3 linked regions of the Noviherbaspirillum saxi genome follow. The protein of the gene in region 2 interacts with the protein of the main gene of each other region in a pairwise test. Links are inferred from orthologs where the notes say so. Each region holds a gene or a part of one and is shown on either strand. Other genes may lie near its edges.

Region 1 (5,412 bases), 1.5 Mb from region 2 along the record:
TTGTTCGAATACAGGTGCTCCTTGCCGCTATCCATTTCCAGCGCAATCGCCCGGCCTTCGGCCAGGCGCAACGCGGTTTCGAAGCTTTCTGCCAGACGCTGCTTGACATCGGCCTTGACCTTGATGCGGTCGATCACGACGTCGATGGTGTGCTTTTCGGTTTTTTTCAGCTTCGGCAGGTCGTCGATTTCATAGATCCTGGCGGTATGGGTGCCGCTCTGGATACGAAAGCGCACGAAGCCCTGTGCCTGCATCGCTTCAAACAGATCGACATGCTCGCCCTTGCGATTGGCCACGACCGGCGCCAGGATCATCAGCTTGGTGTCTTCCGGCATGGCGAGAACCGCATCGACCATTTGCGACACCGATTGCGCGGCCAACGCATTTTCCGGGTGGTCAGGGCAATAAGGTGTGCCGACTCGCGCGTACAGCAGGCGCAGGTAATCGTGGATTTCAGTCACGGTACCGACCGTCGAACGGGGATTGTGCGAAGTCGCTTTCTGCTCGATCGAGATTGCCGGCGACAAGCCTTCGATCAAGTCGACATCGGGCTTTTCCATCAGCTGCAGGAATTGGCGCGCATACGCCGACAGCGATTCCACGTAGCGGCGCTGGCCTTCCGCATACAGCGTGTCGAACGCCAGCGAGGATTTACCCGATCCGGACAGGCCGGTGATCACAATCAGCTGATTGCGGGGTAATTCGAGATTGATGTTCTTCAGGTTGTGGGTGCGGGCACCGCGAATTCTTATTTCTTCCATGAACTGCTTTCAACGTGCGGCCATTTCGGCGCTTTGTACGGGTCAACCTGATACTATAACGGGTTTTAAAGTCCGCCGTATCCTCTGGATCCCCCGCCGTGAGCACCATATCAGCCACCACTTCCGCCGATGATCTCGGCACCCGCATGTCCTCTAACGAAATTCGTGCCAGTCTGTCATTGGCGTCGATTTTCGCGTTGCGCATGCTGGGCATGTTCCTGATCCTGCCCGTCTTTGCGGTGCATGCCAAAACCCTGCCGGGCGGTGACAGCGCGACCATGGTCGGAGTGGCAATGGGTATTTACGGCCTGACCCAGTCTTTCGGCCAGATTCCGTTTGGCGCGGCATCCGATAAATACGGACGCAAGCGCATCATCATCATCGGGCTGGTCTTGTTTGCGATTGGCTCGTTTATCGCTGCTGCCTCGACCACGCTGGCATGGGTCATTGTCGGTCGTGCAATCCAGGGGGCAGGCGCGATTTCGGCTGCCGTGACCGCCTTCATCGCCGATACGACGCGGGATGAGCATCGCACCAAGGCGATGGCGATGGTGGGCGGATCGATTGGCCTGACGTTTGCCGTTTCACTGATCGCCGCCCCGGTCATGTATGACTTGATCGGCATGGGCGGACTGTTTGCGTTGACCGGCATCCTGTCGGTGCTCGCGATCGGCATCGTGATCTATATCGTTCCGCCGGCCCCGAAGTTAAAAATCGTGGAACGCGTACCGTTCTCACGGATACTCGCCAACGGCGAACTGATGCGGCTCAATTACGGCGTATTCGCGCTGCATGTGACGCAGATGGCCATGTTTGTCGTCGTGCCCGCCGCACTGGTCGATTACGCCGGCTTGCCGATTGCCGCCCACTGGAAAGTCTACCTGCCGGTGGTGCTTGCCTCGTTCGCCCTGATGCTGCCGCCAGTGTTTGCCGGCGAACGGCGCGGCATGATGAAACAGGTGTTCGTCGGTGCCATTGCCCTGATGCTCCTGGTCCAGCTTGGCCTGTGGCTGTTCATGGCGCAGCCGGCGATGCACTGGTCGGTACTGGTCTTGCTCTTGCTTGCCTTCTTCGTTTCGTTCAATATCCTTGAAGCCTGTCAGCCGTCTCTGGTGTCGCGCATCGCGCCGCCGGCGGCCAAGGGATCGGCGCTTGGCGTATACAACACGCTGCAGGCGCTCGGACTGTTTTGCGGCGGCGCGCTCGGCGGATGGTTGAAGCAGCATGCCGGACCGTCTTCCGTGTTCGTACTTGGCGCGGCGCTGACAGTTGTCTGGCTTATAATTGCCACCAGCATGAAGAACCTGCCGCGGAGGGCGGCGGCTGTCGCGGCAGCCTGATGCGCCAAGCACCGCCTGCGCATCGCCGTTGTGGCACCACGATCACTATTGAGTCAGCTTGAGGAGAAATTTATGGCATCGGTCAACAAGGTCATCATCGTCGGCAATCTGGGACGCGATCCGGAAACGCGTTACATGCCGAACGGCGACGCCGTCACCAATATTGCGGTTGCGACCACCGAAAGCTGGAAAGACAAGAACTCCGGCGAAAAGAAGGAACTCACCGAATGGCACCGGATCACGTTTTACCGCAAGCTCGCGGAAATCGCCGGCCAGTACCTGAAAAAAGGCTCGCAGATTTATGTCGAAGGCCGTTTGCAAACACGCAAATGGACCGACAAGGATGGCGTGGAGCGCTATACGACTGAAATCATCGCCGACACGATGCAGATGCTGGGAAGCCGCCAGGGAATGGGCGGCGGTGCCGGCGCACCGATGGATGACGATTACGGCAGCAGCGCCCCGGCGCCGCGCCAGAGTTCCGCCGGTGCAGGCGCGGGCGCAGGCGGCGGCGGAGCCGCGCGCGGCGCATCGCGCCCGGCGCCGAACTTCAGCGACATGGATGACGATATCCCGTTCTGATTTTTGCCGCAAACCTCGCAAATAAAGAAAGCCCCGAAGTCTGACCTCGGGGCTTTTTTGTTGAAAAATCATGGCTTTGATTCTTTTTCTGCATTTTCTTCTCTAACATTTGGATCAAGCGTTAATTTCCCTACTACAATTTGCTAAGATGCCTGAAGTCGCTGGCGGAGCGGCGGCTTTGTCGGCCGAAAAACCTTGCCCACAGCCGAGCCTTTATCTGAGATAAGCTTCTGACAATGTTTTCCACTCGTCAAGACCGGACTGAAACTACTGCAAAAACGCAGTTGGACAGCCTCATGGAGGCTGCCGGCGATGCGGTATTCCGGTTAAGCGTACACGGGACCATCATTTACGCAAGCAGGCGCGCGACCGAACTTATCTGTCCCGGTGAAAAACTGGTAGGGCAGGTCTTGAACGCTTTCGTGCTTGCTGTCGACCGCCCGGCCATCGATGCCGTGATTGCACAAGCGGCGGGTTCCAGCCAGCCCAGCAAGACCAATGTGCGCATCAAGACCCTGGGTAACGCGCTGTGGATCGAGCTGCAAGTCATGGCCTATGAAGCTGGACCGGGAGAGCAGGAATTGCTGGCCGTCGGCCGCGACATCTCCGGCCAGCAAGCCACAGAAGAACGATTGCGCCACATGGCTACGCATGATGCGTTGACCGGTTTACCCAATCGTTCGCTGCTGTCGGACCGGATCCGCATGGCGATCGCACAGTCGCGCCGCACTGGCCGCGGCTTTTCCGTTGTCGCGCTGGATCTGGACGGTTTCAAGAAGGTCAACGATGCGCTGGGCCATCCTGTTGGCGACGCCTTGCTGCGCGTTGCCGCAATGAGACTGTCCGAGACACTGCGCGATGTCGATACGCTGGCGCGTGTCGGTGGCGACGAATTTGTCGCGGTCCTGCCCGGCGCGGTCTCCGAGGCAGAAATCCAGATCATTGGACGCCGCATGATTTCAACAATGCAGCTGCCGTTCGAGATCCAGGGGCACACGCTGTACGTCGGCACCTCGATCGGCGCAGCCGTCTTTCCCGAGCACGGCGATAGTGAAGTCAAATTACTGGCCCATGCCGACACCGCGATGTACCGTGCCAAGGAAACCGGCAAGGCGCGCTGCGTGGTTTATAACCACGAGAAATTCACGCAGCCGGAACACGATGTGTCGATGGAAGCGGCGATGTTCCAGGCCGTGCGCGATGGCGAATTCCTGCTGCATTACCAGCCCATCGTCGATGCGCGCAGCCGTCAGATCATGGGCTTCGAAGCCTTGATGCGCTGGAGTCGTCCGGGACAAGGTTTGGTGTCGCCGGCCCAGTTCATCCCGATGGCGGAAAGCAATGGCTTGATCAACCTGCTGGGCGCATGGGCGCTGAAGGCGGCATGCGTGCAGATCAGGCGCTTCGAAGAAGTCGCGCGGCGGCCATTGTATGTGTCGGTCAACGTCAGTCCGCGCCAGTTCCGCAACGATCAATTCCTCGACATCATGGACGAGGCGATGCAGCTTTCCGGATTGAGCGGTGAGCAGCTGCTGCTCGAAATTACCGAAGGAATCCTGATGTCCGACCCGGAGCATGCCGAAGCCCTGCTGACCGCGATGACATCGCGTAATGTGCGCATCGCGATTGACGACTTTGGAACCGGATATTCATCGCTCGCCTACCTCAAACGCTTCCCGATCGCCACGCTCAAGATCGATCGCGCATTCATCAAGGATTTGCCCAGCTCTGTCAAGGACGTGGCCATTTGCAATGTCGTGCTCAGCCTTGCCAGCCATCTGAATCTGAACACCGTTGCCGAAGGCGTCGAAAACCAGGAACAGCTCGATTTTCTCGCCGCGCACGGCTGCGGCCTGATCCAGGGATACCACACAGGGCGTCCCCTGGTGCCCGATGAAATCATTGCCTTGCTCAAGGCCGAGCAGGCAAGTCCTGCGCTAACCGCTGCACAATAGAGTAGAGCGAGACCGACTGCATGCATGCCTTTTCAAATACCGGCCCGGTCAGTGCGGAAAAAACCATGGAACTGCTTTGGTCGCGCGTGCGCCAGCGCGGCGATCTGCCCGGTTTTTCCAAGGTGGTCAGCGCCATCATCGGCGCCATGCGCGGCGATGACGATCGCGAGTTCAATATGACCCGCACCGTGCTGCAGGATCCGGCGCTTACGCAAAAGGTATTGCGTTTGGCCAATAGCGCGATGTATTCGGTGTTCGGGCAGGGTATCAATACCGTTTCCAAAGCCGTCATCGTGCTGGGCACCGAGGCGATCGGCCATCTTGCGCTCGGATTGAAGCTGGTCGACGGCTTGTCCGCCGCTTCGTCCGAATCGGCAAATGCACGCGTCGAGATGGAAAAGTCGGTGCTGGCAGGGCACATCGCGCGACAGATGGCGTCGTCCGCGAATACACGCGATGCGGAAGAAGCCGTGGTCTGCTCGATGCTGCATTCGCTCGGCCGCATGATGGCGACTTTCTATCTGTCGGATCGCTGGCACCTGGTGCAGGAGTATAGCGTTCGCACTGGGGCCGATGAGAATGAAGCGGCACGCGAAATTCTCGGATTGCGGTTCGACGATATCGGCCGGCACGCGGCTCAGCATTGGGGCTTGCCTGCTGCAGTAGTGGATACCCTGCAAGACATGCCGCCCAAGCCGATCGGAGAGCCGCTGGACCATAAGGACTGGCTTGCTGCGATTGCGACCGTATCATCGCGCTGTGCCGATGCACTGA
Region 2 (5,383 bases):
GCGAAATGCTACGGCGGTGACATTTCGCGTAAGCGCAAACTGCTCGAAAAGCAAAAGGCCGGCAAGAAGCGTATGAAGCAGGTTGGCTCGGTTGAGGTGCCGCAAGAGGCATTCCTGGCGATTTTACAAGTGGAAGATAAATGAGTCTGCAAGCGATTCTCGGCAATTTCGCGTTAATCCTTTTCATCCTGACTATCGCTACCGGCATCATTTGGTTTCTGGATGTCTTTCATTTTTCCAGGCTTCGTCGTGTAAAGGCCGATCAGGCGCTTGCGGAATTCGATGCACGCCATGCTCGACTGCGCGCCGACGGGGTCAAGGCCGACGACAGCGGTCGATCCAGGCTGGAAGCTGAGATTCTCAGGCAGCCGACATGGATCGAATATTCGGGCAGCTTTTTCCCGGTGATTGCCCTGGTGTTTTTCCTGCGTTCCTTTCTGTACGAGCCGTTCAAGATTCCATCAAGCTCGATGGTCCCGACCCTTGTGATCGGCGATCTCATCTTGGTAAACAAGTTCACGTACGGGATCCGGCTGCCTGTTATTAACAAAAAAATCATAGACATCAATGACCCCCAGCGCGGAGACGTGATGGTGTTCAAATTTCCCAAGGACCCGTCGCTTGATTACATCAAACGCGTAGTAGGCGTGCCTGGTGATAAAATCACGTATAAAAACAAGCGGTTAACTGTGAATGGTAAAGAAATTTCTTATCAGTCACTATCGGACTATCTGGACGAAGAACATTTAAGTTACTCGAAGCAGTACGCGGAAAACTTAACTGGAATGCAACATAAGATACTTAATGACGAACGTGCTCCTGCTTATGTGCAAAATCCGGATCCATTTCCCATGCATGAACGTTGTACATATAACCTCGAAGGCTTTACCTGTACCGTACCTGCTGGACATTATTTCATGATGGGTGATAATCGGGATAACAGCCTCGATAGCCGTTATTGGGGTTTCGTTCCAGATGAAAATATTGTCGGAAAGGCATTTTTCGTTTGGATGAATTTCGGCAATATTCGTCGTATTGGCAGTTTTCAATAATTATTAGAACTCAGGGGGAGTTGGGATGAAGGTACGCGCGAAAGCGAGCGGCTTATCGTTGGTGGGATTTCTTTTCGTCATTGTTATTGTGGCTCTGCTCGCGGTACTCGGTTTGAAGCTTGTCCCGACTGTGATGGAGTACGTTGCGATCAAAAAAGCGATCGTCAACGCCAAGAATGCTGGAACAACCGCAAAAGAGATTCAGGATTCATTCGATAAGCAACGTACGACTAATTATGTCGAGTCGGTCAGCGGTAAGGATCTTGAAATCATCAAGACCGGTGAAGGTTTAGAAGTAAGTGTTGCGTATGAAAAGCGCATCCCGCTGGTTGGCCCGGCAAGTTTGGTCCTCGATTATGTAGCGACAACCGGCAAGACAGCGGCTATAAAACCTGCGCAGTAAAAGGAACTAGGCGACGAAGCGAGATGGATTTTAAGTTATTGCAAGACCGGCTGGGCCATTTGTTCAAGGATGCTGCACTCTTGCAGCAAGCCTTGACCCATCGCAGCCACAGCAGCGTGCATAACGAGCGGCTTGAGTTCCTTGGGGACTCGGTCCTGAACTGTGTCGTGGCTTCGTTGTTGTTCGAACGTTATAACAAGATCGACGAGGGTGATTTATCACGCTTGCGCGCCAACCTGGTCAAGCAACAGTCGTTATACGAGATTGCCCAGCGTCTTGAATTGTCGCAGTTCCTGCGGCTCGGCGAAGGTGAGCTGAAATCGGGAGGCTTTCGCCGTCCATCGATTCTGGCGGATACGCTTGAAGCCCTGTTTGGGGCGATATTCCTGGACGCCGGCTTCAATGCAGCGCGCGATGTCATACGCTCGCTCTACATTCCCATACTCGATACAGTAGATCCAAAGACCCTGGGCAAGGATGCAAAGACTCTGTTGCAGGAATACCTGCAGGGTAAAAAGCTGGCCTTGCCTCAATACAATGTTGTCGCTACTCACGGTGCCGCGCATAACCAGGAATTCGAAATTGAATGTCTGGTACCGAAACTGGATATTCAGGTATTTGGTACCGGAGGCAGCCGCAGGGCCGGCGAACAGGCTGCTGCCAAACTGGCGCTGGAAGCCGTACAGAATGCGCTGGTAAAAACGACTGCGTCGGGTCGCAAGACCCGCCCGCGCGCCTCGCAGCTGAAACTGGCCGGAATCGCCACGATCCAACCTGATGCGCCCATTGGAGAAGAGGTAAAAAAGCCGGCGAAAACCTCGGCCAAGGCGGATGGCAAGGCTGACTCTGTACCGGATTCAAAGCCGGACGCAAGACAGACCCGGCTGGACCTCAAAACCGATGCAAAGGCGGACGCAAAAGCGGGCGCGGCTTCACCCGAGAGCGAATCCGTACAACCGCAAGGTGGCGCCAAACTCGCATCAAACACGGCATCGCCTGAAACGAAAACTGCATGACACCTCCTGACGCTTCTCCTGATTTCCGCTGCGGGTATATCGCGATTGTCGGTCGCCCCAACGTCGGTAAATCGACCTTGATGAATGCGCTTATCGGCGCCAAGGTCAGTATTACCTCGCGCAAGGCGCAAACCACACGTCATCGCATCACAGGCATACAGACTAGGGAATCCGCGCAATTCGTGTATGTCGACACGCCCGGCTTTCAGACACGTCACGCAAATGCCCTGAATAAAACCCTTAACAGGACAGTCACCAATACACTGACTGCCGCTGACGTCATCCTTTTCATCATCGAGGCTGGCATCTTTGGACAGCCTGACAAACAGGTACTTGGCCTAATCCCGAAAAATGTCCCGTGCATACTTGTCATCAACAAGTCGGATCGGATCAAGGACAAGGCAGTGATGATGCCGTTCGCGCAGCAGGTTGCCAGCGAGCGCGATTTCACTGCAATTGTCCCGGTATCGGCAAAGCAGCGGTTCCAGCTCGACGCGCTGGAAAAGGAAATCGAAAAATACCTTCCTGTAAACCCTCCGATGTTCGGCGAGGATGACATTACAGATCGTAGTGAAAAATTCCTGGCCGCCGAAATCATTCGCGAAAAAGTCTTTCGCTTCGTTGGCGAGGAATTGCCCTATACCAGCACGGTTGTCATCGAGAAATTCGAAGAAGAAGGCAACCTGCGCCGCGTATTTGCAGCGATCCTTGTCGAACGCGATGGGCACAAGGCAATGGTCATCGGTCAAAAGGGAGCGAAACTGAAGGAAATCTCCACGCAAGCACGGCTCGATATGGAAAAGCTGTTCGGTGGGCCCGTGTATCTGGAAATCTGGGTCAAGGTCAAATCCGGCTGGGCAGATAATGAAGCCGGATTGCGCGCCTACGGCTACGAGTAGTACGCGTTCAGATTGTTGTCTTTCGACTGAGTCGCTCCCGACTGCCAATGTCCTTCCCCCTTGCCAACGACGACACACAATCTGACGCAGACCCTGCTGCGTTGGAAAGATCATTGGGCCAGGAAAATACCCCTAAATCTCAGGCGTCCGGCGATGGCCGCCGACGCGGCGCTACCGATCGGCGCGCTAAAAGTCCGGAGAGGGAAACAAGAATCAGTGCGCAGCCGGCCTTCGTCCTTCACAGTTATCCCTACAAGGAAACCAGTCTGATCGTCGACGTGTTTTCTCGCGATTACGGTCGTGTTGCCCTGGTCGCCAAAGGTGCCAAGCGGCCGCATTCCAAACTGCGCGGAGTGCTTCAGACTTTTCAGCCATTGTCGGTCGGCTGGACCGGCAAGGCGGAAATCAGAACCTTGACCGATGCGGAATGGATAGGAGGCCTGTTGCCTTTGGAAAAGGCCGCATTGCTTTGCGGCTTTTATCTGAACGAATTACTGGTCAAGCTGCTCGCCCGCGACGATCCTCATCCCGGATTGTTTGACCATTACGTGGCAACGCTCAATCAGCTTGCCCATGATGAGCCCGCGCCCATCGTACTGCGCAAATTCGAACGCGCACTATTGAAGGAAACCGGCGTTGCCGGCACACTGAGTATGGATTCGGTATCGGGCCAGCCGGTTATTTCCGATGAAACCTATGTTGTCGATCCGGAGCGCGGTCCGCGTCCTGCACATGCATCGGACAATTCGCCGCGCGTTTCGGGCAAGACGCTCCTTGATATGGAGCGGGAAGACTATACCGACGCGACGACACAATTGCAGAGCAAGTTCCTGATGCGTTTCCTGCTTGCGCATCACCTTGGCGGCACGCCGCTCAACACACGCCAAATTCTGATAGATTTGACGCAGTTATAGCCCCATCTTCTGCCATGAGCCTCTTACATCCCCACAAGCCGGTCATTGACCTTGGTGTCAATATCGACCATGTCGCCACCCTTCGGAATGCGCGAGGGACGGTTTATCCAGACCCGGTACAGGCGGCGCTGCTCGCCGAGGAATCGGGAGCGGACTGCATTACCTTGCACCTGCGCGAAGACCGCCGGCATATCCGCGATGCAGACGTGGAAGCGATCCGCCCGCAGTTGCGGACACGCATGAATCTCGAATCGGCGGTGACTGCCGAAATGCTCGACTTCGCGTGCCGCATCAAGCCGCAGGACGCCTGTCTGGTGCCGGAGCGCCGCAACGAAGTCACCACCGAAGGCGGGCTCGATGTCGCAAAGTATTTTGCCGAAGTCCAGGCTGCGGTTCGTCAGTTGCAGCGCGAAGGCATCCGTGTCAGCCTGTTTATCGACCCGGACCCGGTGCAGATCAAGGCAGCCTCCGAGTGCGGCGCTCCGGTCATTGAAATTCATACCGGCCGCTACGCCGAAGCGGATACCGAGGCGGAAATCCAGCGTGAACTTGAACGCGTACAGCAAGCCGTGTTGGAGGGCGTACGTCATGGGCTGAAGGTTAACGCCGGGCACGGACTTCACTATACCAATGTGCAGCCCATTGCCGCGATTCCCGAGATTGTCGAGCTCAATATCGGGCATGCGATCGTGGCACAAGCCGTGTTTATCGGCTGGCAAAACGCGATCAAGGAAATGAAGGCGGTCATGACGGCGGCTCGCCTCGGCATTCATAAAAAATGATTTACGGCGTCGGCACCGATATCATCCAGATCTCGCGCATCGAGGCGGCGTTGCAGCGCAACGGCGAGCGCTTCGCGGAAAAGATTCTAGGTGTCGAAGAACTGGAAAAATATCATCGGCGCAAGGCAAAAGTCGAGGCAAGAGGGCTTCGATTTCTGGCAACCCGGTTTGCGGCCAAGGAAGCGTTTTCCAAGGCAATCGGACTGGGCATGCGCATGCCCATGACCTGGCGTTCCATGCAGACATTGAACGACCCCAGTGGAAAACCAGTTGCAGTATTGCATGGTGCATTGAAGGATTTTATGGAACGAAACGGG
Region 3 (5,492 bases), 660 kb from region 2 along the record:
AGGCATGCCAGCTTGGATGGAACTCCACCCGGTCTATGCGCTGGCCTATTCGGTCATGCGTGGCGAGTTCGGGCAGATGATGATTGGCGAGTTCGCCCAGGCGCAAAACCTCCGCCGTGCCAAGTGTTGCGCCGAAACGCCGAAGATTATCTTCATTCCAGGCTGCGCCGCTGCGCCGCAATCCGTCAGCCAACGCAACATCACTGGTAAAAAGGTTGTAGTCCTCCAGTTCCGGTACCTGGTTCGTTACTTCATGTGTGGGCCATTGCATTCTGGATATCCTTTTCACGATGAGTTCTCGGACTATAACTTGCATCAGGTCAGGTAAAATGCGAGCTACATTCAACAGCCAGCGCCGCCATGTCTTATCAAGTCCTTGCCCGCAAGTATCGCCCAAAGAGCTTCGAGACGCTTGTCGGGCAGGAGCATGTCGTGCGGGCACTTACGCACGCGCTGGAGCAGCAACGCCTGCATCATGCCTACCTGTTTACAGGGACGCGCGGCGTCGGCAAGACCACCCTGTCCCGCATTCTCGCCAAATCCCTGAACTGCGAGGCCGGCATCACCGCTACGCCTTGCGGCAAATGCGAAGCCTGTACAGCCATCGATGCCGGCCGCTTTGTCGACTACATCGAAATGGATGCGGCCTCGAACCGTGGCGTTGATGAAATGGCGCAATTGCTGGAGCAGGCCGTCTACGCGCCATCGAATGCACGCTTCAAGGTTTACATGATCGACGAAGTTCACATGTTGACCAATCACGCATTCAATTCGATGCTCAAGACGCTGGAAGAACCGCCGGCGCACGTCAAGTTCATTCTGGCAACAACCGATCCACAAAAAATTCCCGTTACCGTGCTCTCGCGCTGCCTGCAGTTCAATCTCAAGCAGATGCCGCCAGGCCATATTGTCGGCCATCTCGAAAACATATTGGGACAAGAGAGTATAGAGTTTGATGCTCCCGCCCTGCGTCTGCTTGCACAAGGCGCGCATGGTTCGATGCGCGATGCGCTCTCGCTCACCGATCAGGCGATTGCCTATGCAGCCGGCAAGGTGACGTTGGGAGCGGTGCAGGGCATGCTCGGCGCGCTCGACCAGTCCTATCTGATCCGCATACTCGATGCGCTGGCGGCGCAGGACGGAACTGGCCTGCTTGCGGTCGCCGATGAAATGGCGGCTCGCAGCCTGTCGTACAACGTTGCCTTGCAGGATCTCGGCACGCTGCTGCACCGGCTCGCGTTGGCGCAAACCGTCCCGGCGGCATTGCCCGACGATGTGCCGGAGCGTGACGACGTGCTGCGTCTGTCCGGCTTGTTCGACGCGGAAGAAATACAACTGTTCTATCAAATCGCTGTGCATGGCCGCAATGAACTGAGTCTCGCGCCCGACGAATACGCCGGATTTTCGATGACGCTATTACGCATGCTGGCATTTCGTCCCGGCATGGGTGGTGCCGAGCGTGCCGCGCAGTCGCCGGCAGCGCCGGAACCAGCCCGTACCCTGAATTCTTCCCCCGCAACAGCAAGCCGCGCGCAAGCGCCGGCGCATGCCAGTGCAGCGGCCGCACAATCACAGCCGGCAAGACCGGCCGGCATGAGTCCGGCCCGCGCGGCACTGGAAGCGGCGCGCAATGGCGGCAGATCGCAGGCTGCTACGCCGCCGGCTGCGCGTCCTGCAAGCGCCGCGCCACCGCCATGGGACGATGAGGCTCCGCCCGCGCGCGATATGCCGTCGTTCGATTCACTTCCGGTCGCGACTCAAAAAAAAACTGAAGTACGCAGCGAGCCGCAGCGGCAGCCATTGATACAGTCGGATACCGCAGTGTTGGAAGAGCCGCCGATCATTGTCGTGCCGGAACTGCCGACGGCAAAGATGTCGCCACCTGTTTCGGCACCGATGCCGTCGCTCAATTGGGATGGCAACTGGCCGGCCCTAGCTGCGGCACTTCCCTTGCGCGGCGTGGTCCAGCAATTGGCGCAGCAGAGCGAGCTTTTGCAATGCGAAGACAACGGCGATGCGGTAATGATGCATGTGCGCATCCCGCTGGAAACACTGCGATCGGCCGGAGCCGTCGATAAACTGACAGCGGCCTTGTCCGAACATTTTGGAAAAGCCGTACGTGTCACTACCGAAATTGGCGCCGTTCAGCAGACCGCCAATGCGCAAGCAGTGGCCGAACGCGAAGCCCGGCAGCGCCAGGCGGAAGAGAGCATGCAGCGCGATCCTTTCGTGCAGACGCTGATGCGGGAATTCGGCGCGACGATCGTGCCAGGCTCGATCAAGCCTGTGTAACGCATACCGTTACCCATAACCAATGAACAACCAACGAGCAGGAGCAATATCATGATGAAGGGCCAACTGGCAGGGCTGATGAAGCAAGCCCAGCAAATGCAGGACAACATGAAGAAGATGCAGGACCAGCTTGCATTGATCGAGGTCGAGGGCCAGTCAGGCGCCGGCCTGGTCAAGGTGATCATGACCTGCAAGAACGATGTCAGGCGCGTCACGATCGATCCATCCCTGCTGGGGGATGACAAGGACATGCTGGAAGACCTGGTCGCAGCCGCTTTCAATGATGCGGTCCGCAAGGCCGAAGCGACATCCCAGGAAAAAATGTCCGGCATGACCGCGGGCTTGCCGCTGCCCCCGGGCTTCAAGATGCCGTTCTGACGGCGCATGCATGCAGGCGAGCACGTATCGACGCGCTGCGCCTGCAGCGCCGCAGGCGCATTGACCCTATCCAGTCGCGATGACAGAGAGTCCGAGTGAAATCGCCTTCCAGCCTTGAATTTTTGACCGAAGCCTTGCGCAGGCTGCCCGGCATCGGTCCGAAGTCCGCCCAGCGCATGGCTTACCACCTGATGCAGCACGACCGCGATGGTGCCGCCATGCTCGGCCGCGCCCTCTCGCAAGCGGTCGAACGCGTCCATCATTGTGCCCGCTGCAATACGTTCACCGAGAACGAATTGTGCGAAATGTGCATGGACCCGGAACGCGATGCCGCGCTGCTATGCGTGTGTGAAACGCCGGCCGATCAATTGATGATCGAGCAGACGCTGACTTACAAGGGATTGTATTTCGTGCTGATGGGACGACTCTCCCCACTCGACGGCATCGGCCCCAAGGACATTCATCTGGAAAAGCTGATCACGCGCGCCACCGACGGTGCGGTGAACGAAGTCGTGCTGGCTACCAACTTCACCAACGAAGGCGAAGCGACCGCGCACTACATCAGTGAAACGCTGAAGGCGCGCGGCCTGAAAGTCAGCCGCCTCGCGCGAGGCGTTCCGGTCGGCGGCGAACTGGAATATGTGGATGCGGGAACGATAGCGCGCGCCATGCTGGATCGTCGCACGACCTAGTGTAGTGTTTCACTCTTCTTGAGACATAAAAGTGCGTCTTTCACGCCGACTCTTCGTTGCACATCCTCGCAATAGCTCGCTATTGCTGCGGTGTGCGCCTCGATTCGCCGCGAAATCCATCACTTTTATCAGTCTCAATCTACGTGAAACACTACACTAGACGCTGGTCGGATTCAAACTCCAATCGCGCGAACGCGCACCTTAGCCTTCAGGGACATGACAACAAAAACATCCGTCGGCCCGCTTGCCGGCATCAAGGTACTCGAACTCGGCACGCTGATCGCCGGGCCCTTTTGTTCACGCATGCTTGCCGAATTCGGCGCCGATGTCATCAAGATCGAATCGCCCGACGGCGGCGACCCGATACGGCAATGGCGGGTGCTGAAAGATGGCACTTCCCTGTGGTGGTCGGTACAGTCACGCAACAAGAAAAGCGTGACACTGAACATGAAAGATCCGCGTGGCCAGGACATCGCCAGGCAGCTCGCGCTCGAAGCCGACATCATCATTGAAAACTACCGGCCTGGCGTGCTGGAAAAATGGAATCTCGGCTACGAGGATCTGAAGCAGCACAATCCGGCCACGATCATGGTGCGGTTGTCCGGATACGGCCAGACCGGACCGATGAAAGACTTGCCGGGATTCGGAGCGATCGGCGAATCCATGGGCGGCATGCGCTATGTGTCAGGCCATCCCGACCGGCCGCCGGTGCGCATCGGCATCTCTATCGGCGATTCCGTTGCAGCCTTGCATGGCGTGATCGGCGCGATGATGGCGCTGCGCCATCGCGACACCACCGGTGGACGCTGGAATGGCAAGACCGGAACTGACTGTATCGCCGGCCAGGGCCAGATGGTCGATGTCGCGCTGTATGAGGCGGTGTTCAACATGATGGAATCGCTGGTGCCGGAATACGATCATGCCGGCGTCGTGCGCGAACGCACCGGCGGCGCCTTGCCCGGCATCGTGCCGTCCAATACCTATACCACCGGCGATGGTGAAAACATCGTAATCGCCGGTAATGGAGACGCGATCTTCAAACGCCTAATGCTGGCAATCGGGCGACAGGACATGGCCGACGATCCTCAGCTTGCTCGCAACGACGGCCGCGTGCCGCGCACTGCCGAAATCGATGGCGCGATCCAGCAATGGTGTGCGACGCAAACCATTGATCAGGCCCTCGCGGTGCTGAAGGCCGCCGACGTCCCTGTCGGCAAGATCTATTCGGTGCGCGACATGATGAGCGACCCGCAATTCCTTGCACGCCGCATGTTCGAACAGCATGCGTTCGCGGACGGCACGCCGATCAAGCTTCCAGCCATCACACCCAAGCTGTCGGTAACGCCCGGTGAGACAAAATGGCTGGGTCCGCAACTCGGCGAGCACAATACTGAAGTCTTGCGCGCACTGGGTTATGATGACGAGCAGATCGCGCAGTTGGCGCGTGACCGCGTTATCTAGTCAGAACCCCCTGCAAGGACGCGTTGAGCGCCTGCAGAGCCCAACGAATAACAAGTCGGAGACAGCATGAACAAGACTTTCTGGAAGCAGTTCGCGATTGCGCTTGCACTTTTTCTCGCCGGTTATTTCACCTTCAACGGCAAGCTGTTTGCCCAGACACTGGAAAAGCCGAAAGTCTCGATCGCGGTGGGCGGCAAGAACCTGTTCTACTACCTTCCGTTGACAGTTGCCGAGCAACTCGGCTATTTCAAGGATGAAGGCCTGCAGGTTGAAATCAGCGATTTCGCCGGCGGCGCCAAGGCTTTGCAGGCACTGGTCGGCGGCAGCGCCGACGTGGTGTCGGGCGCATACGAACACACGATCAACATGCAGGCCAAGGGCCAATCCATCACCGCTTTCGTGTTGCAGGGCAGGGCGCCGCAGATCGTGCTGGCGGTCTCGAACAAGACCATGCCCAATTACAAAAGCATCGCCGACCTCAAGGGCAAGAAAATCGGCGTCACCGCGCCGGGTTCATCGACCAACATGATGGCCAATTTCGTGCTCGCCAAGGGCGGGCTCAAGCCGACCGATGTCTCCTTCATCGGCGTTGGCACATCGGCCGGCGCGCTGGCGGCGATGCGCTCCGGGCAGATCGATGCGATCGCCAACCTGGACCCGGTTGTCACC

Evidence for each region.
Region 1: the proteins of recO (region 2) and ssb interact in binary tests that used the Escherichia coli proteins (3 or more experiments, as listed by UniProt). The link is inferred for Noviherbaspirillum saxi from one-to-one orthologs.
Region 3: the proteins of recO (region 2) and recR interact in binary tests that used the Escherichia coli proteins (3 or more experiments, as listed by UniProt). The link is inferred for Noviherbaspirillum saxi from one-to-one orthologs.

What each region holds. Positions count from the first base shown.
Region 1 is NZ_QYUO01000001.1:3,175,613-3,181,024, reverse strand. What follows is about bases 1,018-3,928. They hold ssb (single-stranded DNA-binding protein), read left to right. Parts: upstream 1,018-2,173; coding sequence 2,174-2,683; downstream 2,684-3,928. Other genes in these bases: D3871_RS15020 (putative bifunctional diguanylate cyclase/phosphodiesterase), read left to right, coding at 2,920-3,928; D3871_RS15030 (MFS transporter), read left to right, coding at 1,018-2,101. Also shown: excinuclease ABC subunit UvrA, read right to left, coding at 1-761; more of D3871_RS15030, read left to right, coding at 908-1,017; more of D3871_RS15020, read left to right, coding at 3,929-4,638; D3871_RS15015 (HDOD domain-containing protein), read left to right, coding at 4,704-5,412. UniProt on the Escherichia coli protein: Plays an important role in DNA replication, recombination and repair. Binds to ssDNA and to an array of partner proteins to recruit them to their sites of action during DNA metabolism. Acts as a sliding platform that migrates on DNA via reptation.
Region 2 is NZ_QYUO01000001.1:1,628,443-1,633,825, forward strand. Bases 2,502-5,383 are described here. They hold recO (DNA repair protein RecO), read left to right. Parts: upstream 2,502-3,483; coding sequence 3,484-4,284; downstream 4,285-5,383. Other genes in these bases: era (GTPase Era), read left to right, coding at 2,502-3,370; pdxJ (pyridoxine 5'-phosphate synthase), read left to right, coding at 4,299-5,066; acpS (holo-ACP synthase), read left to right, coding at 5,063-5,383. In the rest of the region: lepA (translation elongation factor 4), read left to right, coding at 1-144; lepB (signal peptidase I), read left to right, coding at 141-1,052; D3871_RS07670 (DUF4845 domain-containing protein), read left to right, coding at 1,078-1,455; rnc (ribonuclease III), read left to right, coding at 1,479-2,471; more of era, read left to right, coding at 2,468-2,501. UniProt on the Escherichia coli protein: Involved in DNA repair and RecF pathway recombination.
Region 3 is NZ_QYUO01000001.1:2,294,867-2,300,358, reverse strand. What follows is about bases 1,573-4,563. They hold recR (recombination mediator RecR), read left to right. Parts: upstream 1,573-2,765; coding sequence 2,766-3,362; downstream 3,363-4,563. Other genes in these bases: D3871_RS10675 (CaiB/BaiF CoA transferase family protein), read left to right, coding at 3,579-4,563; D3871_RS10685 (YbaB/EbfC family nucleoid-associated protein), read left to right, coding at 2,344-2,670; dnaX (DNA polymerase III subunit gamma/tau), read left to right, coding at 1,573-2,292. In the rest of the region: D3871_RS10695 (isovaleryl-CoA dehydrogenase), read right to left, coding at 1-271; more of dnaX, read left to right, coding at 361-1,572; more of D3871_RS10675, read left to right, coding at 4,564-4,823; D3871_RS10670 (ABC transporter substrate-binding protein), read left to right, coding at 4,890-5,492. UniProt on the Escherichia coli protein: May play a role in DNA repair. It seems to be involved in an RecBC-independent recombinational process of DNA repair. It may act with RecF and RecO.